Regions from separate parts of the Pseudoalteromonas piratica genome, predicted to be linked through region 3. Evidence: predicted binding sites of a transcription regulator. Region 3 holds the regulator's gene; each other region holds the start of a gene.
The links. Region 3 encodes sigma-54, which starts transcription at its own class of promoters, with help from an activator protein. Its sites were predicted from a motif close to GTTGGCACGNNNNTNGNNT; they were not measured.

Region 1 (4,789 bases), 190 kb from region 3:
TGACTTAATTTCTGAAGGCGTCGATTTAGCGATTCGTTTTGGTCGTATGGCTGATTCCAATTTAATCGCACGACCATTAACCACACGAGTTATGACGCTAGTTGCGTCACCCGATTATCTAACACAGTTTGGCGCCCCCACTCATCCTGAGCAGCTTATAGAGCATAATTGCTTGTATGCGGTCACTAATCGCTGGCGCTTTAAAGTTGATGGCGCTATCAAAGAATATAAAATTTCCGGCCGCTGGCGCAGCAACAATGGTGAGGCGCTACTACAGGCATGCTTGACGGGTTTGGGTATTGCGCACCTTGCGCAAGATATTGTTGAGGAATATGTCTCAAATGGGCGATTAGTCAGTTTATTAGCGCCCTATCAAGTTGCTGATAACGCTTCGTGGTTAGTTTACCCAAATCGCGATTTAATGCCGTTACGTGTGCGTTTGTTGATCGATTTTTTAATTGCAGAGTTTAATCAAGATTAATACTTCAATTTTTGAACTATTATTGCGCGATTGTGTCGTGCACGATATATTTTACTGCAATAGAGGAGAAAGCATATGACACCGTTTTATCAATTAAGCATTAATAGCCTGCAAGGGCAAAAAATCGATTTTTCAGAGTATCAGGGCAAAGCAGTATTAGTGGTTAATACTGCTAGCAAGTGCGGGCTTACGCCACAATACGAAGGACTACAAGCACTTCACAAAAAATACAGTGATAAAGGGCTGGTTATTATTGGCTGCCCATGCAATCAATTTGGTCAACAAGAGCCTGGTAGCGCCGAACAAATTCAAGGCGAGTGTTTAATTAACTATGGCGTTGATTTTACGATGACTGAAAAAATAGATGTAAATGGTGAAAACAGTCACCCGCTTTATAAATATTTACGCACTGAGTTAAGCGGCATTTTGGGCAATAAAATTAAATGGAATTTCACTAAATTTTTGATTGGCCGTGATGGCAAGCCGTTAAAGCGTTTTGCGCCTACCACAAAACCTGAAGCATTAGAAAAGTACATTGAACAAGCTTTGGCGCAGTAGCCATGGCCAGTAATGCTGATCAATTATTAGAAAACCAACTTTGCTTTCCGATTTATGCTGCGTCACGCTTGGTGACGCGGCTATATCAGCCAGAGTTGGATAAGCATAAGTTGACCTATCCCCAGTACGTAATTCTATTGATTTTGTGGCAACAAGATGGTGTTACAGTAGGAGAGATAGGTCAGCAAGCTATTTTAAATAACAACACGCTAACGCCAATTTTAAAACGCATGGAACAAAGTGATTTAATAGAGCGCCGCCGCGATGAATGGGATGAACGCAAAGTACGTATTTTTTTAACCCAACATGGCCATGCTTTACAGCAGAGCCTTTCTTGCTTGCCTTCACAATTAGTTGATAAAGTCGGGTTGGACCTTGAAAAAGCAAAGCAATTAAAAGTGTTATTGGGTGACTTAATGGATAAGCTCAACGACCAGTTTTAGAGCTCATCCCAATAGTTATGTGTTTCATCCATACCAATGGATTTGAGCAGGCGCTTTTGTTCTAAAATATCTTCTAAGCGTTTTTTCACTTCTCGCTTGTGTTGGCTATCTTCGCTGTGTTCAAGATCTGAATTCAGCGGCTCTTGATTATTTATGTCTTGGTAATTGTCTTTCATGATCACCCTCAACATTACAATTTAAGCACTCATAATCAGTAAAAACCCATATTGCTGTTAGCGCAAGTAATGGTGTTAAATTTTAATTGGTCAAATTCAACAATATAGTGGTTAAAAAAACCATTTATTAGTTTTAAGTATTTATTTCCCCTCGTTATTTTTAGCCTGATTTTATTTATATTGTTGATAATTATTGGTTTTTTATTTTTGGCATTGAGTTTGATAAAGGTATAACACTTAGAGAAAAAATTAAAACGCGACAGAAACGGGAATCACTATGAAAAAATTAATTATCACAACAGCAGTAGCAGCATGTATGGGTCTATCAGCAAATGCAATGGCGCACCAAGACGGTCATGATAACAACATTAACTTTTCATCAGATAGCTGTAATTTAAAGTTCAACAATAAGCTTTCTATCACCCCTGAGGTACTTAATATTGAAGCAGCATCAGGTGTGGTAGCAATTGATCAAGATGGCAATCTTCAAATAAATGGTGAAGCGCAGTCTCTGTCGGCAAGTGATCAAACCCTATTAGCACGCTACTCGGATGATGTACGAGGCCAGGTGCCACAAGTGGCTGAAATTGCTATGGAAGGTGTTGCACTTGCGGGGGTTGCATTAAGTGAAGTTGGCAATGCATTTGGTTTAGAAAACATGGCTGCAATGGAAGAGATCATGTCGGAAATCGGCGAAGAAATCCAAGATGCATTTTATGACGGTGGCACCTTTGTAATGGACCAAGGTCGTTTTGATAATATTGGCGATACATTCGACAATAAGTTTGATGAAAAAATGGAACAAGCGATGGAAGAAATGATGATGGAATCCATTGGTAGTTTATTGATCACCCTTGGTAGCGAAATGATCAGTTCAGGTGGCAATATGAATGATTTTGAACAGCGCATGGAACGCATGGGTGAACAAATTGAAGAGAAAGTTGAGCTGCAAGCGAAGAATATTGAGCAAAAAGCGGATCAAATGTGTCACGACTTTAAAGCACTCGCACTGCAAGAAGATGAGCTGCAAGCACGTATTCCAGCTCTCGCAAATTACGATGTATTTAAAGTAGAAACTAAAAAGTCATCAATCTAATGTAAGTAAACATTAGGCATAGCGTCAGTCATCATTTTAGGGAGCATTAGCTCCCTTTTTAATTGAGTTGTTCAGCTTTTAAGTGAACTTTCCCATAATGTTCGGGGATCTTTTCGGCAATGAAAAAGTTGAGTAAATCTTGGTCTAGTTCACCTTTACTTGCGAGTTGTTGCATTATGCCAATGGCCTGTGACAGGGTCTTCGCTTTTTTATAAGGCCGATCCGAGGCGGTGAGAGCTTCAAAAATATCAGCAATTGCTAAAATACGCGCTTCAAAGCTAATCTCATCACCGCACAGCCCTTTGGGGTAGCCGTTACCATTAAGTTTTTCATGATGTGCACCTGCGATCTCAGGCACTCTGCTTAAATGTTTTGGAAATGGTAGCTTCTCAAGAATTTCAATTGTTTGAATGATGTGATGGTTGATTGCATAGCGCTCTTCAGAATTAATAGTACCGGCACTCACGCTTAGATTATAGAGTTCACCAAGATTATTTCTTAACTCGGGCTGTTGTAAATTATATTTAGTGCTATCGCAGCGTAAGTTTTGATTATAAAGCAAGTGACTTGGTTTATCGGCCAAAATACTAAGCTCAGAAACCTCAGGGTAATCAGTGTATTGCGTTAACTCTTCTTGTGATAACCCTAGACGCTCATTAAAATATGGTTGCCAATTCAGTTGTGCGATTTCATGGAGTTTGTTTTTGTCACTGTCTGATACAAACTCAGCGCTATTGCAATAAGCTACATGCGCAAAGTCACTTTCTAACTGCTTTATTTGTTTCATTAATTTAGCATTGACTGCGCTTTTATCCGCACCGGCTAAGATTTCTTTTAGCGCGTCAATTTCTAAATCACGTTTTACTACTTCAAAACGCGTTCTAATTTCATGAATGCGGTTGTAAATGGTTTCTAATCGGGTGGCTTTGTCCACTATGTATTCTGGCGTTGTGACTTTACCACAGTCATGTAACCAAGCCGCGATGGAAAGTTGGCGCCTCGCACTTTCATCAAAATGAAAATTAGGAAACTGCGTGGATTGACTCGCTGCTTCAGCAATTTGTGTGGCAAGCTCAGGCACTCGTTGACAGTGTTTACCCGTATAGTGAGATTTAGTATCAATCGCACCCGCAATGACTTGAATAAAGGAATCGAGCAACTTCTCTTGTCTATTGACCAGCTTTCGCCCTTCAATTGCGACACCAAAAAACGCGGCAACTTGCTCAGCAAGCTTAAGACTAATGTGCTCTTGCGGCATACTTACAGGATAAAAATATATTTGTAAGCCAATAACCTGTTGCTCGCGATTTTTTAGCGGCACAAGCACTTGGTAGCACTCTGAATCGGCTTGTGAAAACAGGGTTTGTAACGTTTCAGGTAATTTATTTATCTTTGTTGTATCACAAGTAGTGTATAACGCGTGCCAGTCGATATTGGGCAGATTATCGAGCGTGAATTTTTGCTTATGATACTGTAAGAATTCCGCTACTAATGCTTGGTTTTTCGTAAGAAGAATCAAACACCCTTCGGCATGCATCATTTGCATCGATTTTATGGCTATTTTATCGATTAAATGTTGTAAGTTTTGTTCTTTTGAAAGGGTTTCAAGCAGGCTGAAAAACTCCACTAAGTTACTGTGAAGAAGTTCTAAACTATGAGCTAGTTCTTCAATTTCAGTTACTTGGGCATAGCGAGTTGATTTTTTAGGTGCTTCGAAATTGGCTAACTGTGACGCATATTCGTTTACTTGACGAATGGGACGCGTCATAAGGTGAGCAACAAAATAACTCAAGGGTAATACTAATAAACATAATCCAATAGAGATAAACAACCATTGGTACAGCTGTGCATATATCGGTGCGAGAATATCTTCTGCTTCGGTGGCAGCAACTAACATGATGTTGCTACCTTCTTCATTATTTATTTCTGATGCACTGATATACCATGACTGATTTTTAGTTTGTATTTTCGTAAGTGAATGACTATCCGATGATCTTACCTGTGCTGCGGAGTGAGCTAACCACGTTTGCCAAGG
Region 2 (4,789 bases), on a different replicon from region 3:
AAGGTTTTATGGTACTTTTTAGCAAGCGCGCCCATTTCTGCAACCGGGTTAAGCATGCCCGTGGTGGTTTCGCAGTGCACCATTGCAATATGAGTAATATCACTGTGCGCTTGTAACTGCTCTTCAACCTCTGCCATGTTTGGCAGCTGAGTTTCATTTAAATTAAGTACTATGGCATTGATATTTAGATAATTAGCAATTTCAGCGATACGCTTACCATAAGCACCATTGTTAATAATGAGCAGTTTATCGGTGTTTTTAATTAAACTGCCAAGTGCTGACTCAACGCTTGCTGTACCACTTCCTTGCATTAAAACACTCGTAAAATCATCAGTATTACTTGCAAGTGCAGTGAGTTTAGCGCGGATCGCCTGCACAATCTCAATGTTATAGTCGTCATCCCAAGTGCACCAGTCCTTTAGCATAGCCTGTTTAACTGCCTCACTGGTTGAAAGTGGGCCCGGCGTCAATAACAAGTATTCATTCATTTCTAAAATTCCAATCTGGTATAGTCCAGATTATTTAAACATAAAAAGTCTGTGGAAATATGAAAGTTCAATGACAAATAACAGCGGATATTATGGAAATGGCGGCGCGTTTATTCAGCCCTAAGCGATGTAAATAGGCCCTTTGTGAGTGTAATTAGATCACTTGGAGCGAGCTCAATTTCTAAGCCCCGGCGGCCGGCGCTCACATAAATAGTGGCTTGTTCTTTAGCTGAGTCATCAAGCAAGGTTTTAAGTCGTTTTTTTTGACCCAGGGGGCTAACGCCGCCAAGTATATAGCCTGTTGAGCGTTCAACATCGAGCGGATCAGCCATTTTTGCTTTTTTTGCTTTACTCGCCTTCGCCACAGCTTTCAAATTAAGCTTTTTATCAACGGGGATAATCGCTACAACCAACTCACCAGTGTCTAAACTAGCAACCAACGTTTTAAAGACTGATGCCGCAGATATGCCGAGCTTCTCACTCGCTTCTAAACCAAATGAAGCTACACTGCTGTCATGTTCGTATTGATGAACAGAAAACATTATTTTAGCTTTTTCAGCTGTTTTAATTGCTGGCGTCATAGTATTTGCTTCTAAAAACTGGGTAAGCAACAGCTTACCTAAACACATTCAAAAGAAAACTATTTTTAAAACAAAGATAGAAATAGTGCAGCCATAAAAATATTCATGTCCAACAAAAAATAGTTCAGGCCGCACTAGGGAGGGTTGATTCTTTTTATCCTGTGAAATAAGCAAACTCGCTGGCACTTAAGTCGCCACTGCTATCAAGGTCTAAATTGGTAAATTGTTCGTATAATGTATGATTTAATTTAGCCTCGAGCAAACTTATCGAGCCATTGCTGTCTTTATCAAACCATGCGAATTCGTGGTCAGCGGCAGCTTTAACTGAGGCAAATAACATAATATAGATGGAAATAGCGAGCACAAACGCCTTTTTCATTTCACTTACAACTCTTTTATTTCAAAAAAGTCGGACTCACTCGGCATACTGATTACAAGGAGTAAAAGCGAGCCCGACTGTAAAACGGATATCCAGGAAGCTTTTGGTTTAAGATGCTTTAAAGTTAGCAAACTCCTCTTTGCTTAATTCACCATCACTGTTTTTATCTAACTCTTTGAATTGGTGAACGAGAGACACATTTTGCATCGCTTCTTCTTTGGTGATCGTGCCACTGTTATCAACATCTAAGGTTGCAAAATCATCTGCTGCAACAACTGAGAATGAACTGGCAACAATCATTGCTGACATAACTAATTTTTTCATTTTAATTTCCTTTCATCTTTAGTTTTGGGTATTTAATTGGAAAGTAGCGCACTTCCCCATTGTTAAATTTATTCGCCTTTAAAGGCTGTAAACTCTTCTTTGCTTAATTTTGCGTCTTCGTTAACGTCTAGTGCGTCGAATGCTGCTGACAACATGCTATTCACACCTGCTTCAACTTCAGAAATGTAACCATCATTGTTTGAATCTAATTCGCTAAAAAGTGAGCTTGCTTGAGTGTTAAATGCAGCAACACCAAGTACCGCTGTTAAATATGCAATTGCTCTAATTTGCATAGGTATTTCCCCCTAAATTGGAAACCAGTTAATTTTTGCTTAAAACAAAATACATTTGATAAGCTTATTCGTGTTGTATGCTTTCGCACTGACACTAGGCATATTCCAACTTTGGTGCCAACTTTTTAAATAGCCATAAAAACAATGAGTTATATAAAGATTTTGGTAAGAAGAGTAAAAAACATGGAAAAATCTGTTGCCAAATAGCAACACATTGACCCCCTTTTAAATAAAACACAATAATATCAAAGATTTAAATTGTTGCCATTTTGCAACAAGGTAATTTGATAGTGCATTTTCAATCTAACAACATGTTCATTTAGTGGACATTAATTAAGGTTTTTTAGTGAAACGATTTTTTTCTCAGTCATTACAAAAACAAGCACTTGTCGCCATGCTGGTAGGTGTATTACCCATTGTGTTGTTAACCTTATGGTATGCACAAAGCATTTCTTACCATCAGCAAGAAACCCTCTTGGTATATGATGAAAATCAAGAACTTATGTTAGAGTTTAATGCTGTAAAAGAAGCTGTCAGTGACATAGAAAAAGCGCTTAGAAATAATCAGCTTTTAGAAAGTGAACAGCTTCAAAAAAGCATTGAGCAAAAATGGCAAAATACACTTACACGCATCAAAATTTTAAAATCTAAACTGGCAGGAACAGATTTTGTTGCAAAATGGCAACAAACACTAATTAATAACATCGAAAGCGCTGATGAATTTGCCAAACTAGTCTCTCAATTAAACCAATTTGATGCGCTCTTTGATCGCAACCTTGACGATCGACTGGCTGAAAAAAACAGCCAATTTAAAGCATTACAAACTGAGTTTTTAATTGGTTTAGTATTTTTACTTCCCATACTAGTGATTATAAGTTCGTTTTTAATTTTTAGAATTTGCCGCCAATTAAACCAAGTCGAAACTGTTTTATCAGACGTTGGGCGGGGAAAACTTGAAACGCCAATTCATTTAACGGGCAGTTATGAGCTACAACAGCTTGGCACAAAGCTGGACTGGCTAAGATTAGAATTAAAACGTGTGCAACAACAAAAAGAAACATTTTTGCGCCATGTTACACATGAATTAAAAACCCCTCTCGCGTCAATTAATGAAGGCAGTAGTTTATTAAACAGCCGGCTATTGGGAGATATCACCCAGAAGCAAAGCCGTATTTTAACCATAATGGAACAGTCAGTGGGGAAATTATCTCGCATGATCGACGACCTGCTTAATTACAGTGCGGCCAGTCACCCAGAAAGCTTACAACAATTAACACAACTGACAACGTTAGAAGAAGAAATTAATCGTCATTTAAGTGATACCATTGAACACCACCATGTAGATGTGTACTGGCATATAAATACATCGAGTACAGTGCCTTATTTGCCATGCAAACTAATACTGACCCAATTGATTAGCAATGCAATAATTCATGCAAGCCACAGCGTAAATGTTTACATTACTCAAAATAACAATACCATTGAGTTAAATGTTATAGATGACGGTGCAGGTATTGAGCCCGACGATGCGCATTTATTATTTCAACCGTTTTATCAAAGTAAACATAGCAAGAATGCGCTCGGTTCAGGCCTTGGTTTAGCGATTGTTTCTGAGTGTGTAAAACAGTTGCAAGGCGATATAAAATGGCTAGAAAACGATCCAGGCGCAAATATTTTAATCACTTTTCCGCGACAATTATGATCATTAAAAGAATAGTATTATTAAGTTTAATTACTGTTGCATCGGCATGTTCCCTAACGCCAACTCAACAGCAACCAACAACACAACAAGTAAGCCAACAACCCATTACGCAAATCATGTTGGCTTTTTTAAGTATTTGCGAAAATGAGACTGCTAAACCACATATTGAAAATCAGCAACTTGAGGGGTTTATTAGGGAATTTTGTGCTACTGACTCGACTAATAAACAACTCAAACTAATTAGTGAAATTGAGACGACATCAAATTGGCCCAATGACTACAACACTTGGTATGCTTCGCTAACTTGGCATACAAAAAATTTACGTGAGCAAAAAATCACTAATTTTTATTCCGATTCAAAAGCACAAAAGCACGAACAGCAACTATTAGAATTACAAAAGCAATTAATTGAATTAAAACAAAAACTTGTAGATATTGAAAAGCAGCGGCTGGAAAGCTCTCTGTAAAGGAACATTATGAATAATAACGCTTTACCCGCCAGCCTATTACTTGTAGATGATGACACTGCGCTTGCCGAGCTCTTAGCCATGCGATTAGAAAGCCATGGTTATCACGTTACAGTCGCTGAAAATGGCAACCAAGCTCTCTCAATACTCAAGCAAACAGCCATAGATTTAGTCATAACCGATTTTAAAATGGCCAATATGGATGGTTTTGCACTTAACCAAGAAATTAAGAAATTTTATACAGGCTTACCTGTTATTATGATGACTGCCCATGGGTCAATCCCTGATGCCGTGGATGCTATGCATCAGGGATTTGTTAGTTTTCTAACCAAGCCTATCGATAGCCAACTGATGTTGGACGTGATAGAAAAAACCCTAAAAGGTAAGGTAAAGCAACAGGTTGGAGCCGAACCAAACAATTTCCATGGATTGCTCTATCAAAGCGAAATAATGCACCAACTGGTGCAACAAATTAAAGCGCTTGCTAACAGCAAAGTGAATATTCTCATACAAGGCCAAAGTGGCAGCGGTAAAGAAGTCGCAGCAAAGGCCATT
Region 3 (4,789 bases):
ATGGGTTTGGTATCAAATCATTAATCAATAGCGGCGTTCAAGTTGCGGTTATCACTGGCAGAAACTCAAAAATCGTCGAAAATCGTATGAAAAGCCTGACCGTGCAACATATTTATCAAGGACAAGAAGATAAAATTGTTGCGTTCAACACGTTAAAAGAAGCGCTCTCGCTCAACAATGATGAAATAGCCTATATTGGTGATGATAGCCCCGACTTACCCGTCATGGAACTCGTTGGTTTTGCGGTAGCAACAAATGATGCACACCCGCTCGTAAAACGAATTGCTGATTACAAAACCACGATGTTGGGTGGCTTTGGTGCCGTACGCGAATTAACAGATTTAATTATGCTGAGCCAAGATAAACCACTCAGTCACTCAGGTACTAGTAGCTAATGTCTGCCCGTATTGCGCTTTCAATTTTATTTACCATTGCCATGTTATGGCTGTGGTTACCCTACTTTTTCGCACCGAAAGAGCAAATACAGATAGTTAAACCTATCACTAATATTCCTGATTACATCGCTACCGATTTAAAACAGACGTACTTTAGTGACTTAGGCACCGTTAGTCATAAAGTAACAGCTGAAAAGATGTCAATGTATCAAGAGTTAGGGTTTACACACTTTGTAAAACCACAATTCACTATTTTCTCGGAGCAAGGTGTTTGGCAACTGAAAGCTGAAGAAGCGACGCTTTACGATAACGAAAAGCTTATTCTTGAGCAGAATGTAATCGCCAAAAGCCTGACCACGGATGTGATGCTCGACACAATAGAAGCGGCAAGTATTGAGTATTTCATCTCGACCAAAATAATGACCTCGGATAGCGAAGTGAAAATGACAGGCCCGGGGCTTGAAATTAAAGGCCAAGGCCTCAATGCTAATTTAGAAGAGCAAGTAATCAACTTAATCAACCATACAAAGACCACTTATTATGACCAATAAAATGACGAGATTAATGTCAATCGCTGGACTGGCTTTCACTTTGTGCATCACAAGTGGCCACGTAATGGCTGAGCAAATTAAACTAAAGCACCCACTTGAAATAGATGCAGATGAGCAATCAGCACGACTGAAAGAAAACATCGGTGTTTTTCAAAAAAATGTACAAATAAAACACGGTAATATGTCAATTACTGCTGACTACTTAGAAGCACATAAGCGTACTGAGCTGGGCGATAATCAACAATTACTCATTGCCAGCGGTAAGCCAGTAAAGTTTAGCGCGATTCAAGAAGATGGTTCAACGATAATTGCAAGTGCTGAAAACATTACTTATGACGTTGCTAAATCACTATTTACCATGTCTGGAAATGCAAAATTTCAGCAAAATGGCGACATGATGTCAGCAGATACCATTATTTACGACCGTGAAAATGAAACTGTCACATCGAAAAAAGCGAAAAATTCAGATAACCAAGTAAAAACCATCATCAATACACAAACAAAACAAGGCGAAAAATGAGCACATTAATTGCCGAAAAGCTGGCAAAAAGTTATAAATCACGTCAAGTTGTTAAAAATGTTGGTTTAGAAGTAAAAGCCGGCAGTATTGTTGGTTTACTCGGTCCTAACGGTGCAGGTAAAACAACGACGTTTTATATGATTGTTGGTTTGGTTCCAAGTGATATGGGCTCAATTCGCATTGATGATAATGACATAACACTTCAACCTATGCATAGCCGTGCACGATTAGGCATCGGCTATTTACCGCAAGAATCGTCAATCTTCAGAAAGCTTACCGTTTATCAAAACATCATGGCAATTCTTGAAACCCGTAAAGATCTTAATCGCGTACAACGAGAAGAAGCGCTCGACGATTTACTTGAAGAATTCAACATCGGCCATATTCGCGACTCACAAGGTATGGCACTTTCCGGTGGTGAACGCCGACGTGTTGAAATCGCTCGCGCTTTAGCCGCAAACCCTAAATTTATCCTGTTAGATGAACCTTTTGCTGGTGTTGATCCTATTTCAGTGATAGATATAAAGAAAATAATTGAGCATTTAAAAAATCGCGGCATTGGCGTACTGATTACTGACCATAATGTGCGTGAAACCCTTGATGTATGTGAGAAAGCTTATATTGTTTCTCACGGAGAATTAATTGCATCAGGCACGGCGGAAGACGTTTTAAATAACCAAAAAGTTCGTGATGTATACCTAGGTGAACAATTCAGACTATAGTAATAGTGAAAGCACTTCCTAATTGGAGTTGAATTGTTAACCAACAGCTTGAGAAATAGAGAAGGATTAGAATAACTACATGAAGCAATCGCTACAGCTTCGCCTTGGGCAGCAACTAACAATGACTCCGCAATTGCAGCAGGCAATACGCCTACTGCAATTAAGCACGTTAGATTTGCAACAAGAAATACAAGAAGCCCTAGATGCCAATCCTTTACTGGAAGAAGACAACGATTTCAGTGACGACACCAACAATAATGAAAACACTGAATCGAGTGCTGATGACTCAACAACGAGTGATGACTTCGAAGCACCTGTTAGCCAATCTGAAATAGAATCCAGCGACGCCTTAAACAACGAAAACCTTTCCGACGACCTTGCTATGGACGTCTCTTGGGATGATTACATCAGCGCTGCGCCAGTTTCAGTGAGCAGTGCACCGGCACCAGAAAATGACACCATCTACCAAGGCTCAACAAGCGAGTCACTGCAAGACTATCTTATGTGGCAATTACGCTTGACGCCGTTTAGCGATAACGATGAAGTAATCGCAACCACTATCGTCGAAGCTGTGGATGATTCAGGTTACCTTACGCAAAGTACAGAAGAAATTTTAGAAGCAGTACAAAAGTCTGAAGATCAAGAGCAAATTGAACTAGATGAAATTGAAGCGGTACTGAAACGCGTTCAGCTTTTTGATCCTGTTGGCATTGCTGCTCGCTCGCTACAGGAATGTTTATTGATCCAACTCAATCAGTATGACAAAAATACTCCTTGGCTAAGCGAAACAAAAAGCGTAATCTCAAACCATATGGAACTTTTAGGGTTAAGAGACTATCGTACCATTATGAAGAAGGCCAAACTCAAAGAACCTGAGTTAAAAGAAGTCTTAACATTAATACATAGCCTTAATCCAAAACCAGCTGAAAGCATCATTCGTGAAGAACCTGAATATGTGGTGCCAGACGTTTCAGTAAAGAAAATAAAAGGCCGCTGGCGTGTTGAATTAAACAATGACAGTATGCCAAAAATACGGGTAAATGAGCAGTATGCTGCACTGACTCGCTCAATGAAGTCAGGTACTGACAGCCAATTTATTCGCAACCATTTACAAGAGGCTAAATGGTTTATTAAAAGCTTAGAAAGCCGCAATGACACTTTATTAAAAGTAGCCAATTGCATTGTTGAACAACAACAGGCATTCTTTGAATATGGCGATGAAGCTATGAAACCAATGGTTTTAAATGATGTCGCCGAAATGGTGGAAATGCATGAATCGACTATATCGCGAGTAACAACGCAAAAATACATGCATACACCACGTGGCATTTACGAATTGAAGTACTTCTTTTCAAGCCACGTTAGCACAGAAAATGGGGGTGAGTGCTCATCCACAGCGATTCGAGCACTGATCAAAAAGTTAGTAGCTGCAGAGAATCCTGCCAAGCCATTAAGTGATAGCAAGATTACTGACCTACTAGCTGAACAAGGAATTAAAGTGGCGCGACGCACAATCGCTAAATATCGTGAGTCGCTATCCATACCACCGTCTAATCAGCGCAAATGCCTGATCTAGACCATATAGAAGGAAAATGCTTATGCAATTAAACTTAACAGGTCGTCACGTAGAAATTACTGATTCTTTAAGAGACTATGTCACTAACAAATTTGCAAAACTTGAGAGGCATTTTGATCACATCAATAACGTGCACGTTATTCTAGATGTTGAAAAGTTATCACAAAAAGCAGAAGCAACGATGCACGTTAATGGCGGTGAACTGTTCGCATCTGAAGCACAACAAGATATGTATGCAGCAATTGATGGCTTGGTCGACAAACTTGATCGCCAAGTAATAAAACATAAAGAGAAATTATCTCGCCATTAAAATGAAATTAACTGATATTATTGCTGAGGACTGCGCTAAAACCGCGGTCCTTTTTAATAGCAAAAAACGTCTCTTCGAATTTATAAGTGATCTCGCACATCAACATGCGCCAGACATTACTTCTCAAGAGTTTTTAGACGCTTTACTACAGCGTGAAAAACTCGGCAGTACAGGTATTGGTAAAGGACTTGCAATACCCCATGGTCGTATTGATGGCCTGCAAAACACTATTGGCTTTTTAATTGTAAATCAATCACCTATCCCTTTCGATGCCATTGATGACAAAGACGTTGATGTGTTTGTTGTACTGCTCATACCAGAGCAAAACTGCCAACAACATCTACAGACTTTAGCCACTATCGCTGATAAACTAAAAGACAAGCAATTTTGTCGTCAGCTACGTCATGCTGAGAACAATCATCAGCTTTATCAAGTTATTAGCAGTGAAGCGAGTAACTAACGTTAGGAGATTTAAGTGCAGCTAATTTTAATCAGTGGCCGTTCAGGCTCGGGTAAAACCGTTGCCCTAAGAGTATTGGAAGACCTCGGCTATTATGTTGTTGATAACATCCCTGTAAACCTGTTACCTTCTTTAATCCGAACTGTTTCCGACAAATATGACAAAATCGCTGTAAGCGTTGATGCACGGAATATGACAAAAGAGCCGGAAGAGATTGAAGAAGTACTCGATTACCTTCCAGGTTTTGCCACCCCA

Region 1: a site for sigma-54 is predicted at 1,865-1,883, ahead of OM33_RS02890 (DUF2884 family protein). Genes of this name have one in related genera too.
Region 2: a site for sigma-54 is predicted at 2,169-2,187, ahead of OM33_RS17345 (EF-hand domain-containing protein). Genes of this name have one in related genera too.

Annotation. Positions count from the first base shown of each region.
Region 1 covers NZ_CP009888.1:653,961-658,749, reverse strand. The annotation lists gene OM33_RS02910 (LysR family transcriptional regulator) at 1-481, shown strand, start outside; gene OM33_RS02905 (glutathione peroxidase) at 557-1,039, shown strand; gene OM33_RS02900 (MarR family winged helix-turn-helix transcriptional regulator) at 1,042-1,482, shown strand; gene OM33_RS02895 (PA3496 family putative envelope integrity protein) at 1,479-1,658, opposite strand; gene OM33_RS02890 (DUF2884 family protein) at 1,936-2,754, shown strand; gene OM33_RS21950 (HD domain-containing phosphohydrolase) at 2,813-4,789, opposite strand, start outside.
Region 2 covers NZ_CP009889.1:578,793-583,581, reverse strand. The annotation lists gene phnW (2-aminoethylphosphonate--pyruvate transaminase) at 1-488, opposite strand, end outside; gene ybaK (Cys-tRNA(Pro) deacylase) at 599-1,069, opposite strand; gene OM33_RS17355 (hypothetical protein) at 1,224-1,448, opposite strand; gene OM33_RS17350 (EF-hand domain-containing protein) at 1,557-1,772, opposite strand; gene OM33_RS17345 (EF-hand domain-containing protein) at 1,841-2,065, opposite strand; gene OM33_RS17340 (sensor histidine kinase) at 2,412-3,767, shown strand; gene OM33_RS17335 (hypothetical protein) at 3,764-4,234, shown strand; gene OM33_RS17330 (sigma 54-interacting transcriptional regulator) at 4,244-4,789, shown strand, end outside.
Region 3 covers NZ_CP009888.1:460,134-464,922, forward strand. The annotation lists gene kdsC (3-deoxy-manno-octulosonate-8-phosphatase KdsC) at 1-395, shown strand, start outside; gene lptC (LPS export ABC transporter periplasmic protein LptC) at 395-946, shown strand; gene lptA (lipopolysaccharide transport periplasmic protein LptA) at 948-1,466, shown strand; gene lptB (LPS export ABC transporter ATP-binding protein) at 1,463-2,188, shown strand; gene OM33_RS02000 (RNA polymerase factor sigma-54) at 2,268-3,764, shown strand; gene hpf (ribosome hibernation promoting factor) at 3,787-4,074, shown strand; gene ptsN (PTS IIA-like nitrogen regulatory protein PtsN) at 4,076-4,534, shown strand; gene rapZ (RNase adapter RapZ) at 4,550-4,789, shown strand, end outside.